Regions from separate parts of the Blautia stercoris genome, predicted to be linked through region 1. Evidence: riboswitches for the same ligand, from Rfam matches in the RefSeq annotation. Region 1 holds a riboswitch; each other region holds the start of a gene.
What was found. Region 1 has a riboswitch for cobalamin ahead of ACYQ2D_RS10730 (leucine-rich repeat domain-containing protein). Riboswitches for the same ligand answer to the same signal wherever they lie in the genome.

Region 1 (3,183 bases):
TCAATATTAAGCGGCTGGTCTTTTAACCAATACACATATCCGGTATGTTCATCCAGATTTTTACTGTGATTTCCGGTATCGCCGATTACAGTTAAGGTAATGCCTGTATTTGTATCTGCTTTTGCAACAACCGGATACCAACCCGTTGCAACAGTTGATACAATCATTAACATCGCCATCAGCATTGCCAGAAATCGATTGTTCTTTCTCTGTTTCATTTTGTTTCCTCCTTCTTTTTATGCGCTTTGAGAGTGCATTATTTCTTTTGCGTTATATAAAAAAAGACCTTCCCATCAGGAAAGGTCTTCATTTATCCTTGTGTCTACTGTGTTATAATGAAATAGTTCATAACTATCCGCAGTATTTTTCACTCTATGTATTCTACTGCAAATTCAAACTTTTTACAGTATGCTTCTACTTTGCTGTCTTTTCTGCACCGTATCACCGTACTTTTGTTTACAATCCAGTCTCCGATAAATTCCGGTTCATGAGCAATCTCAACTACTTTCAGACGATGACATCCATGAAATGCCCATTTTCCTATCCGCTTCACACTTTCTGGAATTTTCACGGATTCCAGATTGTTACATTTTAAAAATGCACTGTCTCCAATCTCACGCAGTCCATCCGGAAGTTCCAGTTCTTTTAATGCTGTTTGATAAAATGCCTGAGAACCAATCTTCCGAAGTGCCAATGGAAATTCTACCTTTTCAAGATTTAAACATTTATAAAAGGCACGACTTTTAATTTCCTGGACAGACTTTGGAATCTTAATTTCCTTCAGACTTTCACATCCATAAAATACCTCTTCCGCTAGATACACACACGTTACACTTTCAGGAAAAGTCGCTGTTTCCAGTTTTTTACACCGAAAAAAAGCACCTTTTCCAATGTACTGCAGTTTTTTGGAAAATTCTGCTTTCCGAACTCTGATGCAACACGAAAATGCTTCCTGCTTAATTCTTTCTATGTTATCAAAACACAGCTCATTTAAAGCTGTACAATTTGCAAAGCTCTGTTTTCCGACTTCTGTTACCGATGAAGGAATCTGTACTCTTTTAATTTTTACGTTATTCATCAGTGCTTCATCTTCTATCTTTCTGCAATCCGAAGCCAGTACCAGTTCTTTTTCCCGTACTTTCTTTCCCTGTGCTCTGGTAAAAACATTTTTTTCTTTTGCTTTCCACGTTAATATTTGTCCCATTGTCTTATCCATTCTTTTCCTTTTCATCAAGCTAAATTGGTAAAGAAAAAGAAATCTCCCAGATCACGGGAAATTTCTTTCTTTACTTTTCGCATGCCAGAGTTGCTGTCACATATTTAAAATGTTTATTCACATACACAAAAATAAATTTACTTTCTTTTCCCGAAAATAAATTTAAATTTAAAAAACGGCAGTTTTCTGGCTTCACAACATCTGTGTTACAGTAGGGGAAACTGCGCCGGTTTCTCACCGAGCTTACCTTTTAACCTATCTTAAATCATTTTTTCTGTTTTCATTATTTCGTCAAGGACCGTTTTAAAACTTATTTATTTTCTGTAATTATACTTTATTTTTCCATTTTTGTAAAGCAAGTTTAAAACTTTCTTTTAGCAATATCAGACTCTTTATATACAACAAATTCTGTCGTCGTGATTATCATCTCGGTCACCGGAAAGTTAAATCGTCGGAGCAATTCCATCAATAAACTTTTTCACATAAAAAAGAGCTGCACCGATTGCCGGAGTGTACTGTCCATTTGTCCCAACTATCAGATTTTCTTTTGGAAACTCAAACGGAAGCGATAAATTGATCTGTTTTAACAGATAATTCAAATCATTCTCCATAAAATAGGGTGCCAGATACCCACTGATAATAATCGGTCCGTCAACGACCAGATTCAGATTTCTCATGGCAAATGCCAGATGTTTTAAATACTCTTTCCAGATTTGCTTTATATTCTCCTCTTTATTTTCTCTTAGTTTTTCAAAAAATTCCTTTATTGACATTCCTGCAATTTCAGACAGTGAATTTGCGGAACAATAGGTTTCCAGGCAGCCACGGTTTCCACAATAACACAGCGGTCCATCTGAATTAATGCAAATGTGTTCAATCACTCCGCTATGCATGAAACTTCCTTCATGCACCTTTCGATTTGTAATAATCGCTCCACCAAGGTTGCGATTTAATAAAAACACCACTGCACTGTCGAGTTCCGAATGATTCCATAATTCCAGATAAGCAGCCGCTTTTGAATCATGTACCAGACGGCATGGATAAGGCAGCTTAGAAGAAAAATCAGACAGACGCATCTTCACATTATTCATAATCGTACCATACATGACTCCGGAACCATCCGGAGAAATAATTCCCTGAGTTGCAATCGAAACACCAAGGATTCTTTCTTTCTGATATTTGTATTCTTCTATAAATTCATCTATTTTATTTGCTACCTTTTCATAATATTCTTCTGTATCGCTATAATCCAAATCAATGGTGTCTTTTGCAATCACCTTTCCATATAAATCAATTGCAACAATATAAAACATTTTTTTTAAAATTCCAATTCCTATTGAAATCCGGACATCTGATACAATCTGAATCACCTGTGCCTTCCTTCCACCCGTTGATTCGAAATAGCCATCTCTTTGAATCAGACCTTCTTCTTCAAGCACATTTAAATTTTGACTGACAGTAGACAGACCCATCTTTAAATCCTGCACAATCTGAAGTTTTGAAGTCTGTTTCGTACGATAAATATATTGATATACCTTTTCTTTATTAATCTGTTTTAATGTAATCGTAGTAACGCCTCGTTCGCTCATTTTGTCCTCCTTGCTTTTCCATACTTTTCAGTCATAGTTCCATTTTAATACAGTATACTATGAAACGCAAACAAGAATATTTTATGTGCATTTTAACCAAAATAAGTTTTAAAAAATTATTTTTTATGTCAATAGACATATTTTTTCCTCTTATTATATACTTCACTTACAGTTAAGTAATAAGCATAAGTGAAAAAGAAAAGTATTTTTTAAAATAAGGAGAGTTAAAATTATGGAAACTGTATTTACCGCAGACCCTGCCCGATTATTAATTGCTGCCGCCGCAGGTATTTTATGCCTATATTAACGAAAACGGACTGAATACAACTTCCGATACGATTCATTTTCTTCCATTCTGGGAAAATGGAGTACGCTTCT
Region 2 (3,183 bases), on a different contig from region 1:
TTCCTTTTTCAAAAAACTCTTTTTGTTCTTCTACCAGAATTCTACATATCTTCATCATGGTATCTTTTCTAGAAGCAACACACTGAAAAATCCATTGCGCCTGTTTATATTTTTCCTGAAGATACTCTTTTACCTCTATAGAGCTGTCTTCCTTCATCAGACTCAGATAATAAGAGCTAAATGGTTTGTTGTAAGCATTTTTTTCATTCAGAATAATTTCAAAATATTCTTTAAATTTTACAACCGTCACATCCGGAACCAGATAACTCAAATGATTTTTCGAAGCAAATCCCTGCGCAGGTTTTGGATTCAGCTTCCGAATCTCTTCGCAAGCTCTTACTACCTCATCACGTGAAATTTTAAGCGCTTTTGCAATCTGTGGAATCTGATTTTTCCCTAATTCTACCAAATGATGTTCTACTATCTGCTTTACAATTTGATTCTCATTTTCCCTGCGCAAGAGTTGCAGTAACAGACATTCCTGTAAATCTGCCGCTCCTACTCCCGCCGGGTCACATTTTTTCAGCCTGTCTATGTAAACTTTCATCTCTTCTACAGACAGAAAAAATTTATCCGCAAGTTCCTCTACATTATCTATAAGATATCCCCGTTCATCGAGAGAATATACCAGAAATTCATAAATTTCCGAATCCTTCTCCGTTTTAAAAAATGGAATCAACTGAGAAAGTACATATTCAGGAAGTCCTCTCTCTTTCTCTAGAAATTCCCGTTCTTCTCTTTGCTCATTTTGTTCATCCTGATAATAAATGCGGTTTTGTTCATCCGATTTGGCAAGCCACTCCAGTTTCTCTTGAAAATCATTTTTTTCTTCTGAATCACTACTATTTTCTTCCAATTCTATCAATGGATTTTCCAATTCTTTTTCTTTTAGGTACTCTTCTAATTCCTGCGTATTCATCTGAAGAATCTGAAGGGATTGAAGCATCTTTTCCGATAGTTTTTGCGTTTGTGTTAAATTCAGTTCTTGTCTCATATACACCCCATACCCTTTTACTTAAAAAACATACAAACTAAAAAAAGAAACCACATCTCCATTCCATTCCATGTTCATCTTACAGTGTCTTGCCATCTTTCCTGCATCAATACAGTAAGCAGAAAGACATGAAAAACGCATATTTTCATTTACACATGGTTCTTTTGCTTTTGCTTTACATTCCTCACAGAAATTACATGGTCCGCACATAATAAACATTCCATTATCAGGCAGACCCTGCTCTTTCAATTCTTCTACCGCATGTAAGGTTTTGTTTGTATGCATCTTCTTAATAATTTTTGTTTCTGCATCATCAAAAATATTTTGAACCGGAGTTCTTGACTGAAAAACCAACGCATGTTCGTATTTTCTTACCTTTTGCTCCATTTCCTCCGGTGTTCCGCAAAGCGGTGGACAGGCATAATTATTTCCATAATTCCCACAGTCATTCATCTCACAAAACTGTCGAAATTCATGTTCAAACTCCAGATCTTTTGTTTCCATAAATTTCATTGTTGCAAATCCAAATGCTTTTGCCTGTTTTTCCATTTCTATTTTTTTCATCTTAAATTTCCCCTTTCAAATACCTTTACTAACTTTTTCTATTATACCAAAAAAAGCCGTTACAGATAAGATACTATTATCTATAACAGCTTTGTTTTTATTGTCTATTTTAACTTTTTGCAGGAGGAATTCCTCCACCTGTATTGACCAATCATACATATTTTTTGCGGAGGTTTTATGTACGAATACAGCTTTTGGAATTCTCCTGCCCTTTCAAAGTAAAGGATGTATAAATTCCGTACACAGGTTCCTCTAAGTTTGTATCAGAATGTACCGTTCTTCTGATACGTGCTTTTTCAAGCATAAGGCGTTCCATATCAGATATCATGGATGGAAAACTTTCTTCGGAAGTTTCAACCTTTCACTTACTTAAGCAGGTTTCCTGACTTGCCTATCAACGCTTGGCGCTCCTTCTCGTACGCTCTAATACAATGGATTCTTGCGCTTCGCTCCTTGCTTACAGTGGCCGGACCGCTCAGGATTTTCACCTGATTCCCTTTTCACCACGGACAAAAAAAGAGGGGAAAATGTCTGTGATGCACTTAATAAGTTGATATGAAATCTATACACGCACTTACCATAGCACAGGTGCTAAACATTGTCAAGGAAAAAACGATTTGGATTTTATTCCAAACCGTTTTTCTTATTTTTTATGCTATTTTACTGGTTTTTAGCCGATTCTAAGCTGAAATTTCTGAATTTCCTTTTCACTGGATACTCGTTCAATCTCAGCGCCAAGGCTTCTTAATTTGTCTTCAAATCGCTCATATCCTCTCTGGATATAAACAATATCATCTACGACTGTGAATCCTTCTGCCGCAAGACCGGCAATTACAAGTGCTGCACCTGCACGAAGGTCTGGTGCGCTGACTCTTGCGCCTGTCAGTTTTTCCACGCCATCAATGATTGCTGTATTTCCTTCTACTTTGATATTGGCACCCATACGAGAAAGCTCGTCCGCATATTTAAAACGATTTTCAAAGATAGATTCTGTTACAATACTTGTTCCTTCTGCCAAAGTAAGTGCGACTGCAAACTGAGGCTGCATATCGGTTGGATAACCCGGATATGGCATAGTCTTTACATGAGTACGAGTCAGACGTTTGTTTGCCACTACACGCACCGCATCATCAAATTCTTCTACCTGACATCCGATTTCTTCTAATTTTGCAGTTGTTGCTTCCAGATGTTTCGGAATTACATTTTTTACCATGATATCGCCTCTGGTCGCTGCGGCTGCGCACATAAATGTTCCGGCTTCAATCTGATCCGGAATAATGGAATAAGTTGTTCCATGTAACTTTTCTACACCCTGAATACGGATTACATCGGTACCTGCACCCTTGATACTTGCTCCCATGCTGTTTAAGAAGTTTGCCACATCGACAACATGCGGCTCTCTTGCTGCATTTTCAATAATGGTATTTCCGGTTGCCATTGCAGCTGCCATCATGATATTGATTGTAGCACCTACAGATACCATATCCAGGAAAATATGTTTTCCTGTCAAGTTCTCTGCTTTTGCAACGACTGCACCGTGAAGAATATCTACGGATGCACCCAGTGCACGGAATCCTTTTAAATGCTGGTCAATCGGACGACTTCCGATATTGCATCCGCCCGGA
Region 3 (3,183 bases), 830 kb from region 1:
CCAAAAATAGAATTCTTCTTTTTTGCTGTCTCTTCCTGATTTCTTTCTTTTTTTATTTTTATACTTTTTGTCTCTAATTCCTCTGACAGCCAGCGTCGTCCCTGACTAACGGTAAGCGGGCAGCGAAGGGAACTGTTTGTTCCGGCATAAATCTGCATCGGTGCCGGCATAGAAAGAAACATATCATGTCCCATTGTTCTTAACTGCTCCCCAATTTCATTCGGTGTTCCGTCTGCTATCATCCTTCCTTTATCCATGACATATACTTTATCTGCCCATGGAATAACATCTTCTAAGCGGTGTTCGGTTAAAATCACAGTCGTTCCGATATCCCGGTTTATTTTTCGTACAGTTTCTAAGAAATCAGAAGCAGCAATCGGGTCTAGCTGGGAAGTCGGTTCATCTAAAATCAAAAGTTTCGGGTGCATTGCCATAACAGAGGCAAGATTTAAAAGCTGTTTTTGTCCTCCCGATAATTCACTGACATTTTTTAAAAACCAGGAATGGATTCCAAAATAAGAAGCCATCTCTGCCACCCGAAGCCGAATCGTAGGCGTATCATAGCCAAGGCTTTCTAATCCAAAAGCAAGTTCATGCCAGACTTTATCGGTTACAATCTGATTATCGGGATTTTGAAGCACATATCCAATCTCTGCACTTTGTGTCCGCAAATCCACGTCTTCCAGATTCTGCCCGCCGTATAAAATTTCTCCCTTCTTTTCTCCATGTGAAGCAAGCACACTTTTAAACTGCCGAAGCAGAGTGCTTTTTCCGCACCCACTCTTTCCACACAGTACAACAAACGAACCTTCTTCTACTTCCATGGATACCTGATAAAGTGCCACATGGTTTTCTTTTGGATATTGAAAACTAAAGTTTTTTACTTCGATACAATTCAATTTTTTATAACCTGCTTTCTTTTATTTTTGGTGCTCACATCATTTTTTTCGGGTCTGTCAAATACCATGGAAGCCTGCGCTCCATATCCGCCATTTTTTTAAGTTTCTCAAATCTTCTATCCTCAAGCACACCTAAAATCACAGGAAAGAAACAAAATCCTGCCCACGCCACATAAATAATGACGCTAAGGGGGGTCAGCGGAAGTCCGCCGATTTTAATCTGTGGGTCATACTGTGCAAAGCTAATGCCCGCTGCCATTCCACCAAAATACACTCCCATCAATGCCAGTAAAGTGCCTGTTACAATCCCATCCCTATTATCAAATCGAAAGATCGCAAAAGCACTTCTCCCTTTTAAGCCATATCCTCTTGCACGCATCGAATCTGATGTATCAATTGCATTTTCCAGTGCCCAGGTAACCAATACAGAAAAAATCGTAATACCGTGACGCATTTTCTTAAAAATATTTCCGTTCTTTACATCTCTTCCAATTGCTTTTTGTCCATTTCGGATGACGGTCAGCTGCTGTCCAAATCTCGGCACAAACCGAAATACCATAGATAATACCAAAGAAAGTGCCGGAATCACACGACCAAACAGATACACAAATTTATCTGTTGTCATCACTTTGTTGTAACAGGAAAACCATAGAATCGAAATAAAAAGCATCGATGCCAGTACCAGTCCATATATAATTGCCTCTAACGTAACCGGTCCGGTTTTTAGATAAAATAACATCGTCACTCCATAATGATTAAAAGCAGGATTAATAAATGCCACAATTATCATTGCCGGAAGTGTTGCAAGCAGATTAAATTTTAATACTCTCTGCCAGCCTTGAAGTCTGGATGCATAACAAAATGCTCCCAGGAACGAAATTCCCAGAAAAACCGGATGGCTGTTCAACATTGTTATCAAAATGACTGCTGCAAACCAGAAAAAGTTCACCGCCGGATGACAATCTGAAAAAGCATCCCCTCTTTTTTCTTTCATCTTTTGCCCTCTTTTCATTTTTATTTTCAAAAAACTGCTTTCAAAATCAATGAAAATAAAAATTTATCGTACAAAAAATTTGTTTCCGTCTATGCCTGCGGAAACAAATTTTGTGTTTTAATCTCCAAATGCCTGTATCCTGGCTCGCAGTTCTAACCTACTTGCTGCCCTTCTCAGAAGAAATTTCTTCCAATGGATTCGCAGTTTTCGTCCTGATTACAGTAGGGATAAAGTCTGTTGCGGAATCTCACCGCACGTTCCGAAAATCATCCGATTTTCATGCATTTGTACTATCGATTCATTTATTTTATTTCATTGTTTTGTTGAATTTTGTCATATTTCTTTCATAGTACGCTTTATCATAGAGTTTGTCAAGCGGTCTTTCTTTCCCCAAATTTCCGGTTATCGCTTTGATTATCCTACCAGCGTTCCATCCTCGTATTTTCCATCTTTAAACGCGAAGAAAAATTCAAAGAAATCATCGGTTTCATAAATTTCCATTAGTTCATTCAAATTCCAAATCGGATTTAAAGATGAAAGGTTTTCCCGTTCTACCCAGAACACCTTCCCCTCTTCTGAACTTTTCAATTCTCCTGTAAATTCATCCGTCTTATATAAAAGTACAAGATACCTTGTTCCATCCTCCCGAATCCAGTCTTTTATCCCGCAAAGCTTTGGATTTGAAATGATAAGACCGGTTTCTTCTCTCATCTCACGAATAACGGAATCCTTAAGAGATTCTCCCGGCTCTACATGCCCACCCGGAAAGATAATTCCCTTCTCATTTTCTCCGAGTATTTTTTCCTCTACCAGAACACGTCCCTTCTCATCATAGAGCATACACATGTTGGCTAATTCCATTGGTTGGCTTCTATCCATTGCATTTTCCTCCATTTTTGCAGATTTCTATCAAAAAATATACCATATCAAGTATCTCTTTTCTACATCATTTTTACTTTTTTGTATATCTCTTTCTCCATCTGCATATACTATCAGAAACCTTAGATACTGCGAGGATTTTATTATGACTTTAAAAACAAATATTTATCGGTTTCTTTTTATTTCCATTCTCGGCACTCTGCTTCATTTTACTTACGAATGGTCACAAAACAATGCCATTGTCGGGCTTTTTTCTGCCGTAAATGAATCTACCTGGGAACATTTAAAATTATTATTCTTTCCCATGTTTTTTCTGACTATTTTTGAGCTTTTTTTCTTTCGGGATAGGCTTCCCAAAAACTTTTTACAGGTCCGAACCTGTGGAATCTTTCTTGGCATGGGGCTAATTGT
Region 4 (3,183 bases), on a different contig from region 1:
AGTACATCCGCAAGGTTTGTGGATTATAAAGTTTAAGAAAGGCAGGATAAGACTATGAAAATTGCATTTGATGTAGACGTATTGGCAAAACAGATGGATATCAATCGTATGGTTCATCAGGTCGCAGACTGGGGCTATAAATATATTGAGCAGTCTCCACATCCAAGAATTAATCCATTTTATAAACATCCGCTTTTTTCAAAAGAGTGTGAGCAGGAATATCGAAAAGCACTTCGGGAAACCGGTGTTGAAATTTCCTCTTTCATCGTAGTTTACCGTTGGTCCGGTCCGACGGAAGAACAGCGTAAGATGGCAGTTGCAAATTGGAAGAGAATGATTGAAATCGCAGTGAATATGGGAGTTCCGGTTATTAATACCGAATTATCCGGTGACCCGAATCAGCAGGAAATCTGTAATGGCATGTGGTTTCGTTCGATGGAAGAACTGCTTCCGATTATTGAGAGGGAAGGACTCCGTGTAGAAATTCAGTCTCATCCGTACGATTTTTGTGAACTCAATAACGAGACCTGCGATATGGTAAAATCGTTCCGTTCCAGAAATTTAGGTTATGTCTATTCTTCTCCTCATGGATTCTTCTACGATGAAGGAAAAGGAGAGGTACGTTCCATGCTTCGCTATGCAGGAGACGAGCTGACTCATGTATTATTTGCGGATACCTTTAATCAGACCTTAGATTGCCGTTACATTGCAAATCCACCATGGTTAAATGCAAGAGGAAAATCCGATGTAACGATTCATCAGCACCTTGCAATGGGAGAAGGAGATGTTGATTTCGATGGAATCTTTGAAACCTTAAGAGACATGGATTTCGCAAATAAGCAGTTAAAAACAGACGCACCAAAGGTCGGAGGCGATAATATTGCGTGTGTGTCTATGTTTGGATTCCCGGAAAAGATGGATAAACAGGCACCGGAAGCAAGAGAAAGAATTGAGAAAGAATTGCTTGGAAAATAATTAAAAAACTAAGAGCAAATAAAAATATCAGATAAGATTTTAATTTTATCTGATATTTTTATTGACAAAAAGATGGTTTATCTTGTATATTAATGGTGTTAAATAAAATTATTTATAGAATGTTGGCGAATATGCCACAGAGATAAGTTCAGACAGTCGTCTGATTAAAAGAGAACCCGATGCGAATTCGGGACGATCCCGTCACTGTGATAGCTGGTTAAAAGCAAAATGCCACTGGAAAGATAGTTTATTCTGGGAAGGCGCTTTTAATGTGTATGCTTAAGTCAGGAAACCTGCTTACCTCTTTAACAAAAGTTCTTGCGGAAGACGAGAAGCTTAAGTTGTACAGATGAAAAAGCACTCTGCTATTTATGTTAAATAGCAGATTATTTTTGACGTTATCTATTATCAAATTAAGAATCTTTAACAGTCGGATGCTTTGGTATCCGGCTTTTTTGCGCTTAAAAACAGAAAAAAGCGTAAAAAGAAGCAGACTTTTGTCCACGTCTATAAAAGGCAAATGTAATTTATGAAGAAGAACCAGTATAGGAAGGATGAAGCAAATGAGAAAGAAACATGTAGTAGCGCTGATGATGGCAACTGTGATGGCAGTAAGTGTACTTGGAGGATGTGGAAGTTCTTCTTCCTCAGGAAAGGCTGCAAAATCATCAAGTAACAGTGATGAAAAGGTTTTAAATTTCGGTTGTGCCATGTACACAGACGGAAGTGTCAATACCGCAGGGGATGAGAACGGTGGCTGGAATGCAATGCGTTACGGTATTACAGAAACCTTATTTAAATTTGATGATAACATGGAAGTTACTCCGTGGCTGGCAGACAGTTATACGGTAAATGATGATCATACGGAATGGGTCATTACTTTGAAAAAAGGATTAAAATTCTCAGATGGATGTGATCTGACAGCAAGTAAAGTAAAGGAATGTTACGAACACTTAAGAGAAGTTGGACCATCTGGTTCTGCAAAACCGGAAAAATATCTGGAATTTGAAGCAACAATCACAGCAGATGATGAGGCAGGAACACTGACCATCCAGACAACACAGCCTTATGCAAACTTGATGGGACAGCTCAGTCACCCGACTATGGGCATTGTGGATGTAGAACATACCAAAAACTTTGATAATGGAACAATCGGTACCGGTCCATACATGATTAAAGAATTTAATGGTGTCGGTGTTGGATATACACTGGTTGCAAATCCAAATTATCGTGAAGATGTCCCTTATGACGAAGTAAATCTGATGTATATGGGAGATAACTCTGCAAAGGCAATGGCTCTGGAGAGTGGTCAGGTAGACTTGGTTGAAAATATCACAAACGTAGCAGATATTCAGAAATTCCAGGATTCAGATGACTATACAGTAGATATTGCACCAGGTGTACGTTGTGGATTCTCCTGGATGAACTTTGATGGTGTACTTGGAAATAAGACACTGCGTCAGGCAATCTTAATGGCAATTGACTACGATACCATTTGTAATTCCAAGACAATCGGAGGACTTTATACACCAGGATTTTCTGTTCTTCCATCGACTCTGTCTTATGGATATGATAAACTGAACAATCCTTATACTTATGACCCGGAAGGTGCAAAGAAATTATTGGATGATGCAGGAATTGTAGATACCGATGGTGATGGAATCCGTGAGCTTGATGGAAAAAATATTAACCTGCGTTATATTTCTTATGAAAACCGTCTGTTAAATGAATTTTCTGATGCACATACTCAGTACTTAAAAGAAATCGGAATTGGTGTGACTGCTGAATATGGAAGCTCTGATGACCAGTGGAGTAAACTGGCAGCCTTAGATTATGACTTTAATAACAATAACTGGATTACAGTAGGTACTGGAGATCCTTATGCCTATATGGCAAACTGGGCAACTGAAAGTACATACTGCGCATATTCCAATGAAGAATATGATAAGTTGTTCAATGAGTTAAAGACAGAAATGGATCCGGATAAACGTGAAGATTTAATCTTCCAGATGCAGCAGATTCTGATTGATGATGCAGCAGTTTTAATTGACGGATATTATAACTCCAGTATGATTTATTCTAAAAATGTAGGATATGCTAAGATTCATACAGCAGATTACTACTGGCTGACGACAGAAATTGTTCCGGCAGACGCAGAATAAGAAAGCGTTTTATTTAAGATTATGCCCAGTCTTATTTTGGACTGGG

Region 2: it holds a riboswitch for cobalamin, as region 1 does, so the genes downstream of both, ACYQ2D_RS08240 (DUF2284 domain-containing protein) here and ACYQ2D_RS10730 (leucine-rich repeat domain-containing protein) in region 1, are expected to answer to the same signal.
Region 3: it holds a riboswitch for cobalamin, as region 1 does, so the genes downstream of both, ACYQ2D_RS14585 (energy-coupling factor transporter transmembrane component T) here and ACYQ2D_RS10730 (leucine-rich repeat domain-containing protein) in region 1, are expected to answer to the same signal.
Region 4: it holds a riboswitch for cobalamin, as region 1 does, so the genes downstream of both, ACYQ2D_RS00835 (ABC transporter substrate-binding protein) here and ACYQ2D_RS10730 (leucine-rich repeat domain-containing protein) in region 1, are expected to answer to the same signal.

What each region holds. Positions count from the first base shown of each region.
Region 1 covers NZ_BAAHYF010000002.1:202,982-206,164, reverse strand. The annotation lists gene ACYQ2D_RS10735 (Ig-like domain-containing protein) at 1-218, opposite strand, end outside; gene ACYQ2D_RS10730 (leucine-rich repeat domain-containing protein) at 368-1,216, opposite strand; cobalamin riboswitch at 1,377-1,534, opposite strand; gene ACYQ2D_RS10725 (ROK family transcriptional regulator) at 1,660-2,805, opposite strand.
Region 2 covers NZ_BAAHYF010000001.1:1,704,210-1,707,392, forward strand. The annotation lists gene rpoN (RNA polymerase factor sigma-54) at 1-994, opposite strand, end outside; gene ACYQ2D_RS08240 (DUF2284 domain-containing protein) at 1,016-1,558, opposite strand; cobalamin riboswitch at 1,914-2,118, opposite strand; gene murA (UDP-N-acetylglucosamine 1-carboxyvinyltransferase) at 2,229-3,183, opposite strand, start outside.
Region 3 covers NZ_BAAHYF010000002.1:1,036,500-1,039,682, reverse strand. The annotation lists gene ACYQ2D_RS14590 (ABC transporter ATP-binding protein) at 1-899, opposite strand, end outside; gene ACYQ2D_RS14585 (energy-coupling factor transporter transmembrane component T) at 934-1,893, opposite strand; cobalamin riboswitch at 2,006-2,195, opposite strand; gene ACYQ2D_RS14580 (8-oxo-dGTP diphosphatase) at 2,308-2,772, opposite strand; gene ACYQ2D_RS14575 (DUF6512 family protein) at 2,918-3,183, shown strand, end outside.
Region 4 covers NZ_BAAHYF010000001.1:153,579-156,761, forward strand. The annotation lists gene iolE (myo-inosose-2 dehydratase) at 1-29, shown strand, start outside; gene ACYQ2D_RS00830 (sugar phosphate isomerase/epimerase family protein) at 55-975, shown strand; cobalamin riboswitch at 1,103-1,290, shown strand; gene ACYQ2D_RS00835 (ABC transporter substrate-binding protein) at 1,539-3,137, shown strand.